3 linked regions of the Hydrogenophilus thermoluteolus genome follow. The main gene of each other region encodes a partner of the protein of the gene in region 2 in a complex. Links are inferred from orthologs where the notes say so. Each region holds a gene or a part of one and is shown on either strand. Other genes may lie near its edges. The genes, in order: HPTL_RS05690, dnaN and dnaX.

Region 1 (7,824 bases), 1.2 Mb from region 2 along the record:
CATCCCTTGGGGTGGCTCGGATGGGTGCTTGCCACCAGTGGGGCTCTTGCCGGCGTCACGGTAGCATTGGCGGGCGAATGGCAGCTCGCAGTGACCGCGCTTGCGGTGATTGCTGCGATCACGTGCGGCTTCGGTGTGTTGGCGATTGTCCTCCTTCGCTTCGCCTACCGTTTTCTGCCGCAGCGGACGCCCACGCCAGTTCGCCTCATTTTGCTCTTTCTCGTGCGCCAGCCCCTGACGGTGGCGATTCAGGTCGCAGCGCTCGCTGTGGGATTGACCGCGATTTGGCTGTTGCTCTTCGTGCGCAGCGACCTCCTGGCGGCGTGGCGCTACCAAACTCCGCCTGATGCGCCGAACCGTTTCGTGATCAACGTGATGCCCGATCAGGTTGCGCCGCTCACGGCACAGTTCGAAAAAGCGGGCATCGCTCCGCCGCGCTTTTGGCCGATGGTGCGCGGTCGATTGCAGTCGATCAACGGCGCACCGATCCCACAAGCGCTTTTGGACGCCAACCCGCGCGCCGAGCGTTTGGCGAATCGGGAGTTCAACCTCACCTGGTCCACCGCTTTGCCTGAGGACAACCGAATCGTCGCCGGGCGGTGGCACGGTGACAGCACGGCGCGCGAAGCCTCGGTAGAGGCGGGATTGGCGAAACTGTTCGACATCAAAGTGGGCGATACGGTGACGTTCGGGATCGCAGGCGAAACGGTGACGGTATCGATCACTTCGATTCGTGCGCTGCGGTGGGAGTCGATGCGCCCCAATTTCTTTTTCATCACCACGCCAGCCGCGTTGGAACATTTCCCTGCAATCTTTATGGCTGCGATTCGGTTGCCACCGCATGAGCGAGCATTCGAACGCACGCTGGTTGCGCAATTTCCGAACGTCACGGTGATCGACGTCGAGCAATTGCGCGCAGAGTTCGAACGGTTGAGTAACGACGTCACCCGCTTACTCGAAGCCGTCTTCGCGTTCGCGTTGGCAGCAGGCGGTCTGGTCCTGCTTTTGGGTTGGGCTGCTGGAGACGAGCGGCGCGCGCAGCAAGTGGCGCTCCTCAGAGCGTTGGGGCTGCAGGAACGCGTTGCCCATCCGTTCCTGCTCGGCGAAGCCGCTACCGTTGGCGCGCTTGCCGCGCTCTTTTCGGTGCTCGCCGCCAGTCTGCTGGGATCGTGGTTGGCGTATCGCCTCTTCGATCTGCTGCTCCCCGTACGCTGGGGGCCGCTTGCGGCTGCTGCGCTGATCGTGGCCGTGCTGGTCGGCATCCTAGGGTGGTGGCGCGCCAAAGGGCTCCTCGCGCAGCCGCCCCTCACGGTGTTGCGCGCAGCGTCACCACAATGACCATGACTGCGTCAGAGGTTGGGGTCGTGCGGCGTTTCGGCGTTGAGGATCGCGAAGACGCCCGCCGCAGCAACCGCCATCCAAAGCAGGAACGCCCCAACCCCCAACCGCTCCCACAGCGCGCCGAAGTAAAAGAGCATCACGAATGCGATAAAAAGGAGCAGGTTGCCGATGAGGCTGGCGTGGCGCTTCCAGTTCATCCTTTGACCTCGTCGAGCGCGTAAGGAAGCGGCGTGAGGGTCGCTTTCGCGCCGTCGGGCGCGCCGATCGCCACGGTGCCTTCCGGGATCACCGATTTCGGGACCGATACAAGCGCCGCATAACCGTCCGGGTGCGGCACGGAAAGCACCACGCGCCCGGCAGTCTGTTCGCCCATCGCCGCACTAAAGCAAGGCGTACCCGCAGCGGGTGGGTCACCCGCGCCCACCACTTTGACCATTCGTCGTTTGACTTCTCCCAAATAGCGGGTACGGGCAATGATCTCTTGCCCAGGGTAACACCCTTTTTTGAAACTGACGCCACCGATGAGGTCGAGATTCACCCATTGTGGCAAGAACATCTCCCGGTTTGGCGGCAAAATCCACGGCCAACCCTCGGCAACGAACGTTGCCCACGTCAGGCCGCTCGTTTCGGCGCCAAGGTCGATCGTTACCTTGCTGCGGAAACGATATTTGAGGAGTGTGCTTTGGAGAAACGGCGCACTTTCGGGATCGATGAGGATCCGAAAAGTGGTCTCCTCGACACGCTCCAACCAGAAAATGGCCAACAACCGCCCTTTGGGGGTGCATAGCCCATTCCACTGCCGCGCATCTGTCGTCAATGACGTGACGTCATTGCACGTCAAACTCTGCAAGAAGCGTTGTGCGTCTGGCCCATTGACCAGCAACGTCGCGAAGGGCTGGGTCGAATCAACGTGTGCGCTTTCCATGGGACGGTATTATCGCAAAATTCGCTAGAATCGACCCCATGACGACCCGCTTTTGCCCGCACCTGGAAATCCAACCGTGCGTTGCGCCACCCCCTGTTGCGATGCGTGGTGGCATTCGGTTGGGTTTTGCACTGCTCCTTCTTGTGCTCGTTGCGCTGGGTGGCGTCTGGACGCTGCTGGAACGGTGGCGCACAACGCCACTTCCGGTCACCGAAACGGTCTCGGTGCAGATTCCCCGCGGAACCGGTGTGATCGGCGCCGCGGAGCGCTTGGCGCAAACGCTTGGCGGCGAAACGCTTTTGTGGCGCTGGCTGGTCTGGCGGGAGCGGCCTGAGCGGGTGATCGCTGGATATTACCAATTTCCACCGTCGGTCTCGCCGCAAGAGGCGCTCGCGATGGTCGTTCGTGGCGAGGTGATCCGCGACCGCATCACCATCGTCGAAGGGTGGACCTTTCGCCAGATGCAGGCGGCAATCGACGCGCATCCCTATCTGACCCATACCCTGCAAGGCGCGGACGAACAGACGATCCTCTCTGCGATCGGCGCCCAAGTTCCGTATGCCGAAGGGTGGTTTTTTCCCGATACCTACCTCTTCGACCGGATGACGCCAGACCAGACGATCTACCGGCAGGCACACGAACGGATGCGTCGCGTATTGGCAGAAGTTTGGGCAGGACGTGACCCCGACCTTCCGCTGGAGTCCCCGGAAGCCCTGTTGATTTTGGCGTCGATCGTCGAAAAAGAGACCGCCCACCCGGAAGATCGCGGCAAAGTCGCATCCGTTTTCCTCAACCGCCTGCGCAAAGGGATGCCATTGCAGTCCGATCCAACGGTGATCTACGGGCTGGGCGAACGCTACGACGGTTCGCTCAGTAAGCGGGATCTGCGCCACGACACCGCCCACAACACCTATACCCGGCAGGGGTTGCCGCCCTCACCGATTGCACTGCCCAGTTTGGCGTCGCTTCAGGCGGTTGCTCACCCCGAAAAGACCGACTATCTCTACTTCGTCGCAAGCGGCACCGACGCGACCAGCATCTTTTCCCGAACCCTAACCGAACACAATCGCGCGGTTCGCGCGTATCGTCAAGCGATGCGGAATGCGGAGTCCACCCAATGAGCACGCGCGGCCGTTTCTTGGTTTTCGAAGGAATCGACGGTGCCGGCAAAAGCACGCAGATCGCGGCGCTCTCGGAGTGGCTGCAAGCGCAGGGGGTAGCCACCGTCACCACGCGTGAACCGGGCGGCACCCCCGTTGGCGAAGCGATCCGTACGTTGGTCTTGACGCACGATATGCACGCGGAGACCGAATTGATGCTGATCTGTGCCGCACGGCGCGAACACCTCCTCACGGTGATCGATCCCGCGTTGGCTGCGGGACGATGGGTGGTGTGTGACCGCTTTGCCGATGCCTCGTTCGCGTACCAGGTTGGCGGACGAGGGGTCGATCGCGAACGTTTTCGCCAACTCGACGAATGGACCCGTTCTGGCCGGCAACCCGACCTGGTCTTCTTGTTCGACCTACCGGTAGCCGCGGCGGCCAAACGGCGGGCCAACCGAGATCTCTCTGACGGTCCCAGCGCGTGCGACCGCTTCGAGCGCGAGTCGGAAGCATTCTTTGCCGCAGTGCGCGCTGCGTACCTGGCGCGCGCTGCGCAAGACCCCGAACGCTACTGTGTTTTGGACGCGCAGTTACCACCCGAGCGGCTCACCGAAATCGTATTGGCGACCGTTGCCCAACGGTGGTTTGCACCCAAGACCCGACAATCACCGTCGCAGGGAGTGGCGCACGATGGGTGACGCCGCTTTTGCTTACCCGTGGCTGATGCCCTGGATCGAACGCTTCTTCCAGGCATGGCGTCAGGGGCGGGCGCCGCAAGCGCTTTTGCTGGCAGGCCCCGAAGGGGTCGGCAAACACCACCTAGCCGCTTTATTGGCGCGTCGCTGGACCTGCGCTGCCCCCCCCGAAGCCGGAATCGAACCGTGTGGCCAATGCCCAGCCTGTACGCTCGACGACGAAACCGCGCATCCCGATCGTTTCGAATTGACCCCGCAATCGGGTACGCAGGGCATACCGATCGACGCTGTGCGCGCGTTGCAAGCGGACCTTGCGCTTTCTGCGCACGGGGTTCGCCGTGCAGTGGTGATCCAACCGGCCGAAGCGATGAATCGCTACACCGCGAACGCGTTACTCAAAATTCTGGAAGAGCCGCCGCAGGCGGTGCTGTTCGTCTTGGTGAGTGACGCGCCTGGACGGTTGTTACCCACGATTCTCAGTCGGACCCAACAGTGGCGCATCCTTCCCCCCCCGATCGCGCAAGCCGAAGCGTGGTTGCGCGCGGCGTGGCAGCAGGCCGGCGCGCAGGCAGAACCCGCCAAGGACCCCCAACAGGCGATCGCTGCGGCTTTGGCGCTGCATCGGGGTGCGCCGCTTGCGGCATGGCGCTTCTTGTCGTCCGGAAAAAATGCGCTGCGCGATGCGTTCGTCCGCGACGCCGCCGAATGCGCATGGCGGCAACCGATCGCGGTGGCCAGCGAATGGACGCAGCGCCTCAAAGCGCAAGAGGGGGATCCCAACGGGCTGCGCTTCGCCGAGCTTTTTCGTTGGTACCAGTACTGGCTCGCTGATCTGCTCACCATCGCCACCTTGGGAGATGCTTGCGCGAATCGTCCGGAACGCTTACACTTTCCCGATGCTGCAGCGCAGATCACAGCCGTGGCCAAACGGCGCTCGCCCATCGAATGGTTTCGCATCGCCCGCCTTGCCACGGCAATCGCGCCGTGGGTCGATCATCCCCTCAACACGGCGTCGCTCTGCGAAACCCTGTGGCTGAATTACTGCGACGGAGTTTCGTGATGGTTTCCCCAGACGCGGCAAGTGAAGCGAACAGCAACGCAATGGGCGAAAAGGCAAGCAGCCGCGCCACCGTGCTCGCTGTGCACATCGAAGCCGTCTCTGCGCTTTACGCCGCCTATATGCCCTGGCTGAAACGGGGCGGTCTCTTCGTCCCGACCAACCGGAAATTCGGTTTGGGCGATCCCCTTTTTCTTCGCGTGCAACTCCCGGACGAACCGGAACCGATCCTCCTTTCGGGTACCGTTGCGTGGATCAACCCGCCGAACGTCGCCGGAGGGCGCGTCCAGGGCGTAGGCGTGCATTTCGACGATGGCGAACTCACGCCCAAAGTCAAAGCGCTGATCGAACAAAAACTTGGGGCACTCATCGGCTCCGGCAAAACCACCCACACGTTATGACCCCAACGGAAGCGAAAAGACGACCATGACCCAACTGATCGACACCCATTGCCATCTCGAATTCCCCGGACTCAAAGAACGACTGAACGAAGTTCTGGCCAATATGGCAGCAAACCGCGTCGTCGCAGCGGTTTCGATCGGCACCACGCTGGAACGCGCGCGAGAGGTACTGGAAATTGCCGAAGCCCACCCCAATATCTGGGCCACCGTCGGCGTCCACCCAGATAACGAAGGCGTCGAGGAGCCGACCGTGGAGCGCTTGGTTGCGCTCGCGAACCACGCCAAAGTCGTCGCGATCGGGGAAACCGGGCTCGACTATTATCGCCTCACCGACGCGCCTGAGTGGCAGCGCACCCGCTTTCGTACCCATATCCAGGCGGCCCGCACCTTGAAGTTGCCGCTCGTGATCCACACTCGCGCCGCCGCGCACGACACGATCGCAATCCTTCGTGAAGAGGGGGCAGAAGCGGTCGGCGGCGTGATGCACTGCTTCACCGAAAGCCGCGAAACGGCGAAAGCCGCATTGGATCTCGGCTTCTACATCTCCTTTTCAGGGATCGCCACGTTCAAGAACGCGGCGTCGGTCCGGGAGGTAGCCCGTTACGTTCCGCTCGACCGGATCCTGGTCGAGACCGACGCCCCCTATCTGGCGCCCGTCCCGCACCGTGGCAAACGATGCGAACCCGCCTTTGTGCGCCACACCGCAGAATTTTTAGCGGAATTTCTCGGAATCGACTTCGCCACCTTTGCCGAACGTACTACGGAAAATGCCTGCCGTCTCTTTTCGTTGCGCCTAACCCACCCAGAGGAGGTCTCCGCATGACCAAAGCGTATGAAGTCGGGCTCGAGCGGTGTGAAGCCAATTACGTGCCGCTCACGCCACTCAGCTTCCTGCAACGCACCGCTGCCGTGTACCCCGATCGGCTGGCAGTGATCCACGGCAACCGCCGTTATACCTGGGCCCAGTTTGCCGAACGGGCGCGACGATTGGCTTCTGCGTTGCACCATCTTGGGGTCGGGAAGAACGACACGGTCGCGGTGGTGCTCAACAACACCCCCGAAATGCTCGAATGCCATTTCGGGGTCCCGGGGGCGGGGGCGGTGCTCAACACCATCAACACCCGACTCGACCCCGAAACGGTCGCGTTCATCCTGGAACACGGGGAAGCGAAGGTCCTCATCACCGACCGCGAATATGCACATACCGTCAAAGCCGCGCTCGCGCGTATCGACCGAAAGATTTTGGTGATCGACGTCGACGACCCCGAATATTCCGGACCGGGGGAACTTCTGGGCACACTCGATTACGAAGGGCTCTTGAGTGGCGGTGACCCCAACTTCGCATTCCGTTATCCCGACGACGAATGGGATGCGATCTCGCTCAACTACACCTCAGGGACCACCGGCAACCCGAAAGGGGTGGTTTACCACCATCGGGGCGCCTACCTGAACGCGCTTTCGAATATCGTCTCATGGGGGATGTCGCACCATTCGGTCTACCTCTGGACCTTACCGATGTTCCACTGCAACGGCTGGTGCTTCCCGTGGACGGTCGCTGCGAACGCTGGTGTCAATGTCTGCTTGCGGCGCGTCGACCCGAAATGGATTTGGGACGCGATCGAAACGCACGGGGTGACCCACTACTGCGGCGCACCGATCGTCCACAGCATGATCGCCAATGCCGCGCCGCCAGCGTGGAAGAGCGGCAAAGCGGGCCGAACCGTGAAAGGGCTGATCGCCGCTGCGCCGCCGCCTGCTGCCGTCCTTCAAGCGATGGCCGAAATCGGGTTCGAAATCACCCACGTCTATGGCCTCACCGAAACCTACGGACCGGCCGCAGTGTGCGCCAAGCACGACGAATGGGCGACGCTTTCCCTTGCCGAGCAGGTGCGCTTGAACGGTCGCCAAGGGGTGCCGTACCACGCCCAAGAGGCGATTTCGGTGCTCGACCCCGATACGATGCAACCGGTGCCGCGTGACGGCCAGACGATGGGTGAGGTGATGTTCCGCGGCAACCTGGTGATGAAAGGGTACCTCAAGAACCCGGCCGCAACGGAAGAGGCGTTCCGCGGTGGGTGGTTCCATACCGGTGACCTGGGCGTGCTCGAACCCGACGGCTACGTCAAGATCAAAGACCGCGCCAAAGACATCATCATCTCCGGCGGGGAAAACATCTCGTCGATCGAAGTCGAAGATGCGCTCTACAAACACCCGGCGGTGATGGCGGTTGCGGTCGTCGCTTCCCCCGATCCGAAGTGGGGTGAGGTACCGCACGCGTTCATCGAATTGCGGGAAGGCGCTT
Region 2 (7,604 bases):
CGTGCTGTTGATCGACGACATCCAGTTCTTCCAGAACAAAACCCGCACGCAAGAGGAGTTCTTCCACGCGTTCAACGCGCTCACCGAAGCGCGCAAACAGATCGTGATCACCTGTGACACCTACCCCAAAGACATCCAAGGGTTGGAAGACCGCTTGATCTCGCGCTTCGACTGGGGCCTAACCGTCCAGATCGAACCCCCAGAGCTCGAAATGCGGGTGGCGATCCTCAAGAAAAAAGCGGAACTGATGGCGATCGACCTCGCTGACGACGTCGCGTTCCTCATTGCCAAGCACCTCAAATCGAACGTGCGTGAACTCGAAGGGGCGCTCAACAAAGTGGTTGCGTACGCCAATTTCCTGGCCCGCCCGATCACGTTGGAACTGGCGAAAGAGGCGCTCAAGGACCTGCTCAACGCCTTCAACCGGCAACTTACCGTCGAGCAGATCCAAAAAACGGTGGCCGACTACTACAAAATCAAAGTGGCCGAGATGCACTCTAAGAAACGCACCCGCGCGGTCGCGCGCCCCCGGCAGGTCGCGATGTATCTCGCCAAAGAGCTCACCCCTTTGTCGCTGCCCGCGATCGGCGAAGCCTTCGGCGGCCGCGACCACACCACGGTGATCCACGCCTGCCGAACGATCACCGAACTGCGCAACCAAGACCCACAGCTCAACCACGACGTTCATGTCCTACTGCAAGTGCTACGCGGATAACAAGGAGACGCCATGCTGATTCGAGCCCCCCGTGATACGCTGCTCACACCGCTCGCTGCCGCGGCCGGTATCGTGGAAAAGCGGCAAACCAAGCCGATCCTCGGCTGTTTCCTGCTGGAGCGCAGCGACGACGGTCTTACCGTCACCGCTACCGACCTCGAAGCGCAAATCGTCGTTCGGCAACCGCTTGGCGAATTGGCTGGGGAAAACGGCGCCTGCGCGGTGCCAGCGAAGAAGCTCCTCGATATTCTGAAGAGCTTGCCCGACGGGGCCGAAGTGCAGCTCCTTGCCGAAGAGAACACCCTCAAGATAACGAGCGGACGGTCACGCTTCACGTTGCACACGCTGCCGGCGCACGACTTCCCGCGCCTTACCCCCCCCAGCGAAGGCGACCAACTGACGCTCACGCAACACACCTTGCGCCGCTTGGTGGCGCTCACAGCGTTTGCGATGGCCCAACAAGACGTCCGCTACTATCTGAACGGGCTCTTTTTCCACCTCCACGACCAGAATTTGCACGTGGTCGCTACCGACGGGCATCGCCTCGCCCACGTCGAAGAGGCGATGCCGGAATTTCGCGACGAACGGGAAGCGATCCTGCCGCGCAAAACGGTCCTCGAGCTCCAGCGACTCCTTTCGGACAGCGACCAGCCGGTGGCGATCACCATCGCCGAACGGCAAGTGGTCTTCACCACCGGTGCGGTGCAATTCACCAGCAAAATCATCGAAGGGAAGTTCCCCGATTACCGTCGGGTGATCCCCATGAACCACCCCGTGCGGATCGTCTTCGACCGGGTTGAACTCCTGCGCGCACTGCAACGGGTTGCGGTGCTTGCCGAAGACAAATTGCGGCCGATCAAACTCACGTTCGAAACGGGGCTCGTGCGCATCTCCGGGCACAACGTCGAACGCGAAGAAGCGGTCGAAGAGATCGAGATCCACTACGAAGGGGCGCCACTCGAGATCGGCTTCAACGTCAGCTACCTCATCGACGTGCTCACTGCGCTCACCAACGAAGTGATCCACATCCAACTCAAAGACAGCATGGCCGCAGCGCTCATCACCACACCGGACGACGAACACTTCCATTACGTCGTGATGCCGATGCGGCTGTGAAACAACGCACACCACCGAACGAACGCAGCGAATCAAACCGATGGTCCAGGAAAACGCAATGACCCAAACCTACGACGAAAGCGCGATTCAACAACTCGAAGGGCTCGAAGCGGTCCGCAAACGCCCCGGCATGTACATCGGCGATACCTCCGATGGAACGGGGCTCCACCATATGATCTTCGAAGTGGTCGACAACGCGATCGACGAAGCGCTGGCTGGCTACTGCGACGACATCGTCGTGACGGTCCACGCCGACAACTCGGTTTCGGTGCGCGACAACGGCCGCGGGATCCCCACTGGCATCAAATGGGACGACAAAAACGAACCGAAACGCTCCGCCGCAGAGATCGTGATGTGCGTGCTGCACGCCGGTGGCAAATTCAACCAGAACAGTTACAAAGTCTCCGGCGGGCTTCACGGTGTCGGCGTCTCGTGTGTGAACGCACTCTCCAAATGGCTCAAACTCACCATCTGGCGTGACGGGTACAAACACGTCCTCGAATTTTCTCGTGGCGTGCCCACCCTCTTCGACGAAACCTGGGAAACCCCACCCGGCGGCGGGGAACCGGTGCACGTGCGCAAGATGAAGGTGGTGGGTGCGACGCAAAAGCGCGGCACCGAAGTCCATTGGCTTGCGGACGAAGAGATCTTCGGCACGATCGAATACCACGCCGACCAGATCGCGAAGCGCCTGCGCGAACTTTCGTTTCTCAACAACGGCGTCAAGATCCGCTTCATCGACCAACGCACCGGCAAAGAAGAGGACTTCGCCTTCTCGGGCGGCGTCAAGGGCTTCGTCCAATACCTCAACCGCAACAAGCAGCCGCTCCACCCCACCATCTTCCACGCGAGCGGCGCGGTCACCGTCCCGCAAGACGTCGGGCACGAAGCGGAAATCAGCATCGAAGTGGCGATGCAGTGGAACGACAGCTTCGCCGAACAGGTGCTTTGCTACACCAACAACATTCCGCAACCCGACGGCGGCACCCACCTCACCGGGTTGCGCAGCGCGATGACGCGGGTGATCAATAAATACCTGGAAGCGAACGAAATCGCAAAAAAAGCGAAAGTCGAGATCACCGGCGACGACATGCGTGAAGGGCTCACCTGCGTCCTATCCGTGAAGATGCCCGACCCGAAATTCGCCAGCCAAACCAAAATGAAACTGGTGAGTTCGGAAGCGCGCACCGCGGTGGAAGAGGTAGTGGGCAAAGCGCTCGAAACCTTCCTGCTCGAACACCCCAACGAAGCGAAAGCGATCGTCGGCAAAATCGTCGAAGCAGCACGCGCCCGCGAAGCGGCGCGCAAAGCGCGCGAAATCACGCGCCGCAAAGGGGTACTCGACGGCGTGGGGCTGCCGGGAAAACTTGCCGACTGCCAAGAGAAAGACCCGGCAAAATCGGAACTCTTCATTGTCGAGGGCGACTCCGCCGGTGGCTCCGCGAAGCAAGGGCGCGACCGCCGCTTCCAAGCGATCTTGCCGCTCAAAGGCAAAATCCTCAACGTCGAAAAAGCGCGTTTCGACAAACTCCTGCAAAGCCAGGAGATCGCCACGCTGATCACCGCGCTCGGCACCGGGATCGGCAAAGCGGACTACAAACCGGAGAAGCTGCGCTACCACCGCATCATCCTGATGAGCGACGCCGACGTCGACGGCGCCCATATCCGAACACTGCTGCTCACCTTCTTCTACCGCCAGATGCCGGAGCTGATCGAACGCGGCCACGTCTATATCGCGCAACCCCCGCTCTACAAGGTGAAACTGGGTAAGACCGAGCGCTACCTCAAAGACGACGCGGAATTACAGCAATTTCTCATCGAACTGGCGGCGCAAGAGGCCGAACTCCTCCCGGCGCCAGACGCCGCACCGATTCGCGACGAAACGCTCTTGGGGCTGTTGCGCCAATGGCAACGCGCGCAACGGATCATCGACCGCCATAGCGCCCTCATCGACCCCACCATTCTGCAAACGATTCTGAACCACGCGATTGCGATCGACCTCAGCAACCAAGAAAACGCCGTCGCAAGCGCCCAACGGTTGCAGGCGGTGCTGGGCGACCAACTCCGCGTCCTCGCCGCATTCGACGAAGAGCGCGATCAATGGAGCTTACGCATCGAACGCACCGAACACGGGCTCATCAAGCGCAGCCTGCTCGATGCCGAACTCCTGGAATCTGGGGATTGGCAAACCGTGATGCACGTTGCCGAAACCACTGCGACGCTCGTACAAGGTGAAGGGGAAGTGCGGCGCGGCGAAAAACGGCAGACGGTCCGCCATTTCGCCGATGCGGTCGCTTGGCTGATGGCCGAAGTAGAACGCCAGATCGTCAAACAACGCTACAAAGGGTTGGGCGAAATGAACCCGGAACAGCTCTGGGAGACGACGATGGATCCGGCAACCCGGCGGCTGCTCAAAGTGCAGATCGAAGACGCGATCGCCGCCGACGAAATCTTCTCGACCCTGATGGGCGATGCGGTCGAACCGCGGCGCGAGTTCATCGAGGCGAACGCGCTCTTCGTGCGTAATTTGGATGTGTGAATGATGCCAGTACTGGCAATGTTTTATGGCATCATTATTCGAATGTACCTGATGGAAGGTAGCCAACACCATCGCCCGCATATCCACGCACGGTATGGCGAATTCGAAGCAGCGATTGATATCGAAGAGGGGGAATTGTTGGCAGGTGAGTTACCGCGCAAACAACTTCGACTCGTCCAAGCGTGGATCGAGTTACGGCGGGACGAACTGCTCGCCAACTGGGAACTCGCCCAACAAGGTATTCCTCCGTATCGGATCGACCCTCTGTAACCACGAGGAACCACAGATGGATTGGGACGTTGTCAAAGTGAAACCGTTGGACGGCTACCGACTTCACTTGAAGCTTGCCGACGGAAAAGAAGGAATCGTGGACCTGACCCCGCTCCTCAGCAAGAAGGGGTTTCAAGAGCTACAAGATCGCGACTATTTCTGCCGAGTCTTTCCTTTTCTGGGCGCTTTGACTTGGCCTAACGGTCAGGACATTTCACCGGAGTGGGTTCTCGAACATCTCACACCGAACACTGAGGAAGTGCCTGTGTAACCGGCGCAGCACGAAAGCCGCTTCACATCCTGGGTAAAGGTCTGCGCGGCAAGCTTCACCCCCCCACCCGCGCGAACGCATCGCGCACCAGCTTCGCACTGAAGAGCAGGAAAGCACTGCCGGTGGCCGCAAGCCCCCACGCATGAGCGCGCGGTCGCGCCTGGCTCCAACGGCGCAGGCGCGCACCCGCCAGGATCAGAATCGTCAGATAAGTGGCGCTGATCACCTGTAACGTCAGCCCAAGCAATGCAAACGCCAGATAGGGGTGGGGCGCATCCGCATCGACGAAGAGCACGAAAAACGAGAAGAAAAAGAGGATCGCTTTCGGGTTCAACAGGCTGATCACCAACGCCCGCCGAAACGGGTGGATCGCTACCCGGCGCGGTTCCGGTTCGGGGGCGGCTGCCCGATCGTCCTCGTTCGCGGTGGCCGTTTGCTTGCCCCAGCCGTGCCGAACCGCTTCCCAAACGAGTTTTCCGCCCAACCACGCCAGGTATACGGCACCAGTAAGCTGCAACACCGCAAAGAGCGTCGGCAGATAGCGCAGTAGCGACGCCGCGCCCAACACCGCGGCGCTCATCAGGATCGCGTCCCCGGTCAAAATCCCGAGTGCCGCGCGAAACCCCGCAGCGGGGCCCTGGCGCGACGCGGTGACGAACGCATAGAGCGAATTGGGTCCTGGCAACAAAACCACCAAAACCGTTCCCAAAACGAACGCGCCGTAGTCGTGAATCCCCAATGCGTGCCACAAACTCATCGTCTCTCTTGCTCCGCTTGTAACGCCCGCGCAAGCGCAACGACATACGCTTCGTCTGCGCTGCGGTAAGCCGCCGCCAACCAGGCGGAGAGGTCAGATCCGTCCGGCAATGTGGCGTCACCGTCCCGCACGAACCGCCGATAGGAAAAGGTCAAAGACCAGCGCATCGCGTCGCGTTCCACCAAGGTGATGGTCAAAAGACTCCCGGGGTATTCCGGGGTTGCCTGAGTGACGAACCGCAGCCATTCCCCCGTTTGCCACGTCACACGCTCTTCGAACGTCCGGTCACCGAACGCGATCCGCCGCGTCAGCGCTGCTTCTTTGGGCGCGTGCCAAAGCACATCACACGCCGTCACCCCGTCGATCCACCGCTGTGGGAACGTGACGCGCTCCCACAAACGCTGCCACACCGTGTCCCGTGATAGCGGCACCGATACCGCAAGCGGCAGGGTATGACAAACCTCCAACAACATGGTACCTCACCCACGCGTCGCGCACACGTCACCCATCGCCACTGTAGCGAACGAACCCCTTCGCCGTCAAACGGGCGCGAAGCCGCGCGGCATCCCCCTCAGAGGGCAGTTCTGTTTTTATGGTTTGGTTTTTCTATAAATATCTCTAAAATAAGTCTACACTCTGCCCAATCGTGGGGATAACCCCCTGAAAGCCGCCAAGACATGCGCCAAAACCCTGGGGATACTCCTGTACACAACGCCGGTACGGCGGTTGGAACGTTGACGTACCGTTTGCGGTGCATGCTGAGAAAGAGACGATGGTTCGTCAACCGTTCCCGCGCCATCCCCAGCTTGTCCACTGTGGTGTTTCTGCTACACCTGCTACTGGGTATCGCATTCGCACCCACCGCTTGGGCGGGACTGCTGCCCCAGTGGTTGCAGAGCCACGTCATGCCGACGCTCCTCATCGACCCTACGGACGGCACCATCGTAGACGCGAACGGCGCGGCAAAGGCCGAAAACCGCAACGATTTCGTCTTTCCCCACCGCTTGGCCGACGGCCGCGTCAGCGAAATCCACGGGTTGGTCCACGACGTCACCAAAGAGATGCACTTGACCGAAGCGCTCGAACGGATCGCGTACCACGATCCGCTCACCGGATTGGCCAACCGCAACGGGCTTGTCGCTGGGCCGAGCAAGCGATCGCACGCTGCGTCGCAGAAAAAAAACCAAGCTTCGTCGTGTTGGGGGTGCTCGACCTCGACGAATTCGCGGCGGTCAATCTCCACTACGGGATTGTGCGCAAGGATACGGGATCGCGAAGCCGATGCCTGCGCAGGAAGCCGCGGCGTGGGCGGCGTCGTGCACGTTCATTCACAAAATTATCCACAAGCCGAAACCTGCATTACAGGTAACCATCCTGCAACCGATCGGAGTGGGTCGCATTGGGGAAAAGTTGACGCACAGATCACGCAATGATTTGTCGATAAAAGAAAAATGGCACGGTGACTGCTTTTTCATCCCCAAACGATCCCCGCCAAAATCCAAGTCGATCCCCAAGATTACCGACAGCACATTGCTGGACGAAGTCTATTGTTAACAGAGTTATCCACAGAACAACGGCGCGCATTGTTTACAGAGTCTCTTGTAAGAAAAATCAAAGTCAACAAATTCATCGACCCCGAACCCACGGCAAAGAGTGCGTGGTACGGATCACGAACGCGCCCGTTGCGGTACAATGCGTGTCATCAAATTGTCACATTCGCTCGGTAGACTGCGCCCCGTCATCCTCAGTAACCCAAAGGAGCAGTCCGATGAAACTTCGCAACACCCTTTCCCTGGTCGCCACGCTTGCCGTAGCGGGTGTCGTCACAACCCCGGCGGTGACCTTCGCGGCGGAAAAAATAGTGAAGATCGACGGTTCGAGCACCGTCTATCCCGTCACCGAAGCCGTTGCGGAGGAGTTCCAGACCGCGCAACGC
Region 3 (7,791 bases), 340 kb from region 2 along the record:
ATCAGGCGCTCGCCGAACGTGCCGAATGGGCGGCGCAAATCACCGCGGTCACCGATCAAGTCAAGACCCAGCAGGCCGTTTTGCAAACCGTCCAGCAGCAGGTTGCCGGACTCGTCGGTGTCGACGCCCAAATCACCGCACTCAAAGAGCAATTGAGCCAACTGGAGACGGCGTTCATCGAGACGCGCGAGCGGCTGGCACGCAACGAAGCGGCGCTCGATCGCCTGCAAGGTATCGCGAAAAGTGCGGCCGAAATGACCGAGGCGTTGGCGAAACTCGGGGATCGGCGCTGGGTCGTCGAAGCCGGCGAGGCACTGGCTTTCGCGCAACGGCAACTGGCGTGGGATGGCAATCTCGACGCCGCGCAAGCGGCGCTCGCGGCGCTCGCTGCCCGACTCAAAGAGGCCGACCGGCCGCTTTTGCGTGAACTGCGCAAAGCCGTCGAAGCCGACCTCCTGGCCGTTCAATCGGCGCCGCGCGTCGATGTCGACGGCATTTTGGCCAAGCTCGACGCGCTCGACGACGCGATCGCGAATGCGCCGTTCGCCTATCTTGCCGAGGTCGATGCCAAGCACAAAGTGGCGGATACCGCAGACGCCTCCGCGCCGTGGTACCAGCGGGCGTGGGCGGCAGTGGTCGCATTCGGCCGTGCCGTTGGTCAAGAGTGGGCCGATTGGCTGCGGTTGGAACGGCTGGACGCCACCGCGCCGGAACTGCTTTCGCCCGAAGCGGCGACTACGCTGCAGCTCAACATCAGCACCTGGATCGCCGCGGCGCGCGTTGCCGCGCAAAGGGGAGACGAAACGGCGTACCAAACGGCGTTGGCGAAACTGGAAAAGACCCTGGCGCGTTACTTCGACCCGAACGCGCCGGCCACCCAGGCCGCAAACGCGGCGATCGCCGCGCTCAAAGCCGAGCGCGTCCATGCCGAACGGCCCACGTTGGCGCGTTCGCTCAAAGCGCTCTCGGAAATCGAGACGCGCCTGGCAGCGCCTGACCTGCAACCCATGGGCAAGGAGTGATGCCATGCGAACCGTCCTTGCTGTCTTGATCGCCGCGGTTGCAGCGGTGGCGTTTGCACTTTGGTTCCAGACGTTGGATGGCTACGTCGTCGCGGTGTTTCCGCCCTACCGTTTTCAGCTCTCGAGCCAGCTGCTTGTCTTGCTGGCACTGCTGTTCCTCTTCGTGGGGTACGGCGTGCTCAGACTGGTGGCGCGGATCGTCGGCACGCCTGGCGCGGTACGCCAATGGCGGGAGCGCCGTCGCTTGCAGCGCGCGCTCGATGCGCTGGAGATGGCGGTCGTGGGGTGGGAGCTCGGTAAACCCAAAATGAGCTTCAAAGCCCTCGACCGTGCGTACCGGCTCAAGCATGGCGCCGCGGCGGCAGCGGCGGCAGCGTGCGAAGCGGCGTTGGCCGTACGTGACGAAGCGCGCGCCGAAAATGCGTTGGCGCGGATTCCGGACGTCGGCGACTGGATGGCCGTACGGCAGGTGTTGGAAGCCCGTTTCGGTTTGGTTTTTCGCCGCATCGATCGGTTGGAGGCTGCGCTGACGGCGCTCGAACGGGGCGGTAAAGTTGCGCCCACCGTCCGCGAGCGGTTGCGCTTGGAAGCGGGCGTACAGCTCGAGCGTTGGGAAATGGCGCTTGAGGCCGCGCGCAAACTGCGCCGTCATGATGCGTTGCCCGCGCCGGAATTCTTGGCGGTGGCGGTGAAAGCCTATCCGGCGTTGCTCGCGGACGCGTTGCGCCGCGGCCGCTCTTTCGACGCGTGGTGGGAAGCGCAACCCAAAGACGAACGGCAATTGCCCGCGATCGTTGCTGCGGTGATCCGCACGTTACGCAGCGAAGGGGAAGCAGCACAGGCGCTGCGGCTAGCCGAAACCTTCCTGCGTCGGCGCTATGCCACCGAAGTCGTTGCCGAGCTTTTGCCGTCGCTTCCTGCGGAACCCGTTTGGCTCGATCGCCTGGAGCGCTGGCTTGGTGACAACGAAAACGATCCCGTCCTGCACGAGGCGCTGCTGCGTTTGACCTTGGGGCTGCAGCTCTGGGGCAAAGCCAAAGGGCACTATGCGCAGTTGTTGCAACTCGATCCGGTGCGGGCGCGGGTCGTCGCCGCGGAAACCCTCCTCCCGCCGGACCGTCTGGCGTTGCCGTGGGATCGTACGCCGAACGCGACCTTCCCCGTTCCGAACAGCACGGAAAACGCTGCGGGGGCGGACGCTTCGGCGTCCGAAGCAGAGCGGGCGGCATCCCAACCTCCTGCCGCGGAAGCAGCGGCGGATACCGAAAGCGAACCGAACCCAACCGCGCGCAAGGCGTGATATGATTCACCCTGCGGCGGGTCGCCCCGCATGGCAGCGTGGGAACCGGGTCAGGGCCGGGAGGCAGCAGCCCTAACCACATCCTGCCAGTGCCGGGGGTCCGGCTCGCCGTCTGACTCGATGATCGCCTATGACCCAATTGGCCCTGGCGCGTAAATGGCGCCCCCGTGATTTCTCCAACCTCGTCGGTCAAGATCACGTCGTCCGTGCGCTCACCCACGCGCTGACCACCGGGCGCTTACATCACGCCTATCTCTTTACCGGTACGCGCGGTGTCGGGAAAACCACGATCAGTCGGATCCTGGCCAAAGCGCTCAACTGCGAACAGGGCGTGCGTGCCGAGCCGTGTAACGCGTGCGCGGCGTGCCAAGCGATCGACGCCGACCGCTTTCCCGATTACGTCGAAATGGACGCCGCCTCCAACCGCGGCGTCGACGAAATGGCGGCGCTCCTCGAGCAAGCCACCTACGCACCCGTTGCCGGGCGGTACAAAGTCTATATGATCGACGAAGTGCACATGCTCACGGGGCATGCGTTCAACGCGATGCTGAAAACGCTCGAAGAGCCGCCCGAGCATGTGAAGTTCGTGTTGGCGACCACCGACCCGCAAAAAATCCCGGTCACGGTGCTCTCGCGCTGTCTGCAGTTCAACTTGCGCGCCCTTTCTGCGGCCCAGATCGCAAGCCGAGCGGCCACCATCCTCACCGAGGAGGCGATTCCGTTCGAACCGGCGGCGCTGCAACGGATCGGCCAAGCGGCGCGCGGTTCGATGCGCGACGCGCTGTCGCTCCTCGACCAGGCGATCGCCTATGGCGCCGGTACCGTGAGCGAAGCCGCGGTGAGCGAAATGCTCGGCTTGGTGAGTGAAACGGTGTTGATCGAACTCCTTGCGGCGTTGGCCGCGCGCGCGAACGACCGCTACCTCACGCTCGTAGCGCAGCTTGCGGAAACAAGCGTCGCGGTGGATGCGGTGCTGGCGTCGCTGGCGCAACTCATCCACCGCGTCGCCCGTCGGCAATTCGGCGGCGCGCCCCTCGAAGACGCGCGTCTGGAAGCGCTCGCGCACGAATGGGATCCGGAGTTCGTGCAGTTGGCGTACCAGATCGTCGTGCATGGGCGTCGTGACGTGCCGCTTGCGCCAGACGAACGAACGGGGCTCGAGATGGTGCTGCTGCGTCTCTTCGCGTTCGCACCGCAATCGCAGCCAGCGGCGCAGCCCGTGCGCACAGGGCCAGCGCCAGAGCCGGTCGCGTCGCAGCCACTGTCGCCACCATCACCATCAGCATCGGCACGCGTTGCGGCGCCTGCCGTAGCCCGACAGGACGAGGAGCGCAGCGAACCCCCAAAGCCGTTTCGCCCGGCGCCGCCACCGCAGAAGACGGCGCCGCGGCAACATGACGATGCCAAACCGACAGCGACAAGCAGCGCGGCAAACCGCGCGTGGCTCGACCTGTTTCCGCGCCTCGAACTGGACGGGTTGGCTCAAACGTTGGCGTCGCATTGTGCCGTGGTCGCCGACGACGGCACAACCTGGACGATGGCGGTCGACGCACTCGCACACCACTGGTTGAAGGCGAAGCCGGAATTGACCCAGCGCGTCGCAACTGCGGTTGCTGCCGCAGCGCCCTGCAAATGGCAGCGTCGTTTGCGGTTCGAGGCCGCTACTGACGTCGCCGGCACTCCGGCGAAAGAAGAAGCGGCGCACTGGGCGGAACGCAAACGGCGGATACTCGACAAAGCATCCCAGCACCCCGGCGTTCAGGTGCTCTGCGAACGGCTGGGGTTGAGAATCGACCCCGACGCGGTGCACTGGCCAGAACGCTCCGCTGAGGGATAATCGCAGTTGTTGTGAAGAGAGGAAAAGACGATGTTCAACAAAGCGGCCATTTCGGGTCTGATGCGCCAAGCGCAGAAGATGCAGGAAAAAATCCAAAAGATCCAAGAGGAGCTCGCGCAGACCGAGGTCGAAGGGCAGTCGGGCGCCGGGTTGGTCAAGGTGGTGATGACCTGTAAGCACGACGTGCGACGCGTCACCATCGACCCTTCGGTGCTCGATGATCGCGAGATGCTCGAAGACCTCATTGCGGCAGCGTTCAACGACGCGGTTCGCCGTGCCGAAGCCACGGTGCAGGAGAAAATGGGGGAAGCCACCGCTGGGCTGCCCCTGCCGCCGGGCATGAATCTACCGTTTTGACACCGTAACGCCGTCGAGGTCGGTTGCGGATGAGCCAAGCACTCAATGAATTGATCGACGCGCTGAAGCACCTGCCCGGTTTAGGGCCGCGCAGCGCACAGCGGCTCGCGCACTATCTCCTCAACCACGACCGTGCTGCCGCAAAACGCCTCGCGCGCGCGCTGGCGCGCGCGGCAGAGGTATTGGTGCACTGCGCCGAATGCAACACCTTTTCCGAAACACCGGTCTGCGCGCGTTGCGCAGACCCCGCGCGCGACCGCAGCGTCGTCTGCGTGGTCGAAACCCCGGCGGACCTCGAGGCGCTCGATGCGGCGCACGTGTTTCAGGGGTGCTATTACGTGTTGATGGGGCGGTTGTCACCGCTCGATGGCATCGGACCGAAGGCGTTGGGTATCGAGAAACTGCTGGCGCGCATTGCGCGACCGGAGGTGCAAGAGGTGGTGCTCGCGACCAATTTCACCGCGGAAGGAGAGGCAACCGCTCAATGGTTGGCTGAACGGATCGCGGCCGCGGTACCCACGTGCAAAATCACCCGTTTGGCGCGCGGGGTGCCCGTCGGCGGCGAGCTGGAATACGCCGATCCGGCAACGATCGCCTACGCTTGGCACGATCGGCGCGCGCTCATCGATCAACAGAGTTGATCTATATCATCATTTCGTTTGGCGCTGGTTGGTTTCCGTTTCGAGCAGCGCTATAATCGGTTAGATTTGGGCATCCGAGGAGAAAACGATGACACATACTGCCGAGCCGATGGACGACAATCGCCGGCAACTGCTGGTCGCAACGTCGGTTGTCGGAGGCGCAGGCGCGGTCGCGCTCGCAGCGCCGTTCGTCGCCAGTTTTGCCCCTTCCGAGCGCGCGAAAGCGGCGGGAGCGCCGGTTGAGGTCGACATTTCCAAAGTGCCGCCGGGCGAGATGATCGTCGTCGAGTGGCGCGGGAAACCCATCTGGGTGTTGCACCGCACCCCTGAAATGCTCGAGTCGCTCAAAGCGGTGCGCGAAAAGCTCGCGGATCCGGACTCCGAAAAATCGATCCAGCCACCTTATGCGAAGAACGAGCACCGCTCGATCAAACCGGAATTCCTGATCGTCGAAGGGGTGTGCACCCACCTCGGATGTTCCCCGTCGCCAAAATTCCAAGTGGGTGAGGCGAGCGGGATCAGCGCCGACTGGGTTGGCGGATACCTCTGTCCGTGCCACGGCTCGATGTTCGATCTTGCCGGTCGTGTTTTCAAGCACATGCCGGCGCCCACCAACTTGCCCGTGCCGCCCCACAAGTACCTCACGGAAACGAAGGTGCTGATCGGCGAAGACAAAGCGTGAGGCAGGAGTGAACCATGACGAGTAAATCCGGCTTGCTGCAGTGGATCGACGAGCGTTTCCCGCTCTCGTCCACGATTGAGGGGCACCTCACTGGTTATTACGCCCCGAAAAACCTCAACTTCTGGTATTTTTTCGGTTCGTTGGCGCTGCTGGTGTTCGTGATCCAGATCGTCACCGGAATTTTCTTGGTGATGAACTACAAGCCCGACGGCACCTTGAACGCTGCTGGGGTTCCGGTGGCGTTTGCCAGCGTCGAATACATCATGCGGGAAGTGCCCGGTGGTTGGTTCATCCGCTACATGCACTCCACCGGCGCGTCGGCGTTTTTCATCGTCGTCTATCTCCACATGTTCCGCGGGCTGCTCTACGGCTCGTACCGCAAACCGCGTGAGCTCCTCTGGATCATCGGCGTACTCATCTTCTTGGCGCTGATGGCCGAAGCGTTCATGGGCTACCTGTTGCCGTGGGGTCAGATGTCCTTCTGGGGCGCGCAGGTGATCATCAACCTGGTCTCCGCGATTCCCGTGATCGGTCCAGACCTGGCGGTCTTCGTTCGCGGTGACTACGTGATTTCGGACGCGACGCTCAACCGCTTCTTCTCGCTCCATGTGATCGCGGTGCCCTTGGTGCTGCTGCTTCTGGTTGCGGCGCACATCGTCGCGCTTCATGAAGTGGGTTCGAACAACCCGGACGGCATCGAGATCAAGAAGAAGAAGGACGCTACGGGCAAGCCGCTCGACGGGATCCCGTTCCACCCCTACTATACGGTCAAAGACATGGTCGGGGTGGCGGGCTTCTTCATCGTCTTCTTCGCAGTGGTCTTCTTCGCGCCGGAAGGGGGCGGTTACTTCCTCGAAGCGAACAACTTCATTCCGGCCGATCCCTTGAAGACGCCGCCGCATATCGCGCCGGTGTGGTATTTCACGCCGTTCTATTCGATCCTGCGCGCCGTCACCTACCCGCTCTTTGGGTTGGACGCGAAGTTTTGGGGCGTGGTCGCAATGTTCGCCGCGGTGCTGATCATCGCGTTCTTGCCGTGGCTCGACCGGTCACCGGTGAAATCGATCCGCTACAAAGGCCCGATCTTCAAGATCGCGCTCACCCTCTTCGTGATCGCGTTCCTCATCCTCGGCTATCTGGGCGTGTTGCCGCCGAACCCGACGCGGACCCTGGTCGCGCAGATCTGCGCGGTGATCTATTTCGCGTTCTTCCTGTTGATGCCGTGGTATAGCAAGATCGACCCGTGCAAACCCGAACCGGAAAGGGTGACCTGGAAATGAAGACGAACTGGATTTCATGGCTCAAAAAAACGGCGGCAGTGCTCGCTGCCGCGCCAACGTTGCTCTTTGCCGCCGAGGCAAACGTCCACATCGACAAGGCGCCGGTTTCCACCAATCCGGTCGACTTGCAACATGGGGCGAAGCTCTTCGTCAATTACTGTCTCAACTGCCATGCGGCGAGCATGATGCGCTACAACCGCCTCACCGAAATCGGGCTCACCGAACAGCAGATCAAGGACTATCTGCTCTTTACCGGTGAGAAGGTCGGGGACCTGATGACGATCGCGATGCGTCCTAAAGACGCGAAGAAGTGGTTTGGCGCGACGCCGCCGGACCTTACCCTCATCGCGCGTCAGAAGGAGACGCTTTCCTATTCGGGTGCCGACTGGCTCTACACCTACCTGCGCACGTTCTACCGCGACGACAGCCGTCCTACCGGATGGAACAACGTCGTCTTCCCCAACGTCGGGATGCCACACGTGCTCTGGGAGTTGCAAGGTATCCAGGTTGCGGAGAGGAGCAAGGACGAACACGGTAACGAGCACATCAAACTGTCGCTCGCCAAACCCGGATTGCTTTCGCCCGCGGAATACGACAAGGCCGTTGCCGATCTCGTCTCGTTCTTGCAGTGGATGGGCGAACCGGTTGCCGAGAAACGCAAAACGATCGGCA

What was found.
Region 1: the proteins of dnaN (region 2) and HPTL_RS05690 are in contact, whole or in part, in a cryo-EM structure (PDB 8GIZ), measured with the Escherichia coli proteins. The link is inferred for Hydrogenophilus thermoluteolus from one-to-one orthologs.
Region 3: the proteins of dnaN (region 2) and dnaX are in contact, whole or in part, in a cryo-EM structure (PDB 8GIZ), measured with the Escherichia coli proteins. The link is inferred for Hydrogenophilus thermoluteolus from one-to-one orthologs.

Annotation. Positions count from the first base shown.
Region 1 is NZ_AP018558.1:1,169,474-1,177,297, reverse strand. Bases 3,093-6,091 are described here. They hold HPTL_RS05690 (DNA polymerase III subunit delta'), read left to right. Parts: upstream 3,093-4,059; coding sequence 4,060-5,124; downstream 5,125-6,091. Other genes in these bases: HPTL_RS05680 (TatD family hydrolase), read left to right, coding at 5,548-6,091; HPTL_RS05685 (PilZ domain-containing protein), read left to right, coding at 5,124-5,522; tmk (dTMP kinase), read left to right, coding at 3,384-4,067; mltG (endolytic transglycosylase MltG), read left to right, coding at 3,093-3,387. Outside these bases: HPTL_RS05715 (ABC transporter permease), read left to right, coding at 1-1,338; HPTL_RS05710 (hypothetical protein), read right to left, coding at 1,350-1,538; CAF17-like 4Fe-4S cluster assembly/insertion protein YgfZ, read right to left, coding at 1,535-2,266; more of mltG, read left to right, coding at 2,305-3,092; more of HPTL_RS05680, read left to right, coding at 6,092-6,345; HPTL_RS05675 (acyl-CoA synthetase), read left to right, coding at 6,342-7,824. UniProt on the Escherichia coli protein: Part of the beta sliding clamp loading complex, which hydrolyzes ATP to load the beta clamp onto primed DNA to form the DNA replication pre-initiation complex.
Region 2 is NZ_AP018558.1:922-8,525, forward strand. Bases 1-2,779 are described here. They hold dnaN (DNA polymerase III subunit beta), read left to right. Parts: upstream 1-727; coding sequence 728-1,831; downstream 1,832-2,779. Other genes in these bases: dnaA (chromosomal replication initiator protein DnaA), read left to right, coding at 1-715; gyrB (DNA topoisomerase (ATP-hydrolyzing) subunit B), read left to right, coding at 1,872-2,779. In the rest of the region: more of gyrB, read left to right, coding at 2,780-4,370; HPTL_RS00020 (DUF4160 domain-containing protein), read left to right, coding at 4,371-4,640; HPTL_RS00025 (DUF2442 domain-containing protein), read left to right, coding at 4,657-4,911; leucine efflux protein LeuE, read right to left, coding at 4,967-5,668; HPTL_RS00035 (AtaL-like protein), read right to left, coding at 5,665-6,141; HPTL_RS00040 (diguanylate cyclase), read left to right, coding at 6,487-7,101; HPTL_RS00045 (PstS family phosphate ABC transporter substrate-binding protein), read left to right, coding at 7,437-7,604. UniProt on the Escherichia coli protein: Confers DNA tethering and processivity to DNA polymerases and other proteins. Acts as a clamp, forming a ring around DNA (a reaction catalyzed by the clamp-loading complex) which diffuses in an ATP-independent manner freely and bidirectionally along dsDNA.
Region 3 is NZ_AP018558.1:335,710-343,500, forward strand. Bases 1,840-4,805 are described here. They hold dnaX (DNA polymerase III subunit gamma/tau), read left to right. Parts: upstream 1,840-2,452; coding sequence 2,453-4,159; downstream 4,160-4,805. Other genes in these bases: HPTL_RS01520 (heme biosynthesis protein HemY), read left to right, coding at 1,840-2,322; HPTL_RS01535 (YbaB/EbfC family nucleoid-associated protein), read left to right, coding at 4,190-4,516; recR (recombination mediator RecR), read left to right, coding at 4,546-4,805. Outside these bases: HPTL_RS01515 (uroporphyrinogen-III C-methyltransferase), read left to right, coding at 1-1,022; more of HPTL_RS01520, read left to right, coding at 1,027-1,839; more of recR, read left to right, coding at 4,806-5,157; petA (ubiquinol-cytochrome c reductase iron-sulfur subunit), read left to right, coding at 5,246-5,839; HPTL_RS01550 (cytochrome b), read left to right, coding at 5,854-7,119; HPTL_RS01555 (cytochrome c1), read left to right, coding at 7,116-7,791. UniProt on the Escherichia coli protein: Part of the beta sliding clamp loading complex, which hydrolyzes ATP to load the beta clamp onto primed DNA to form the DNA replication pre-initiation complex.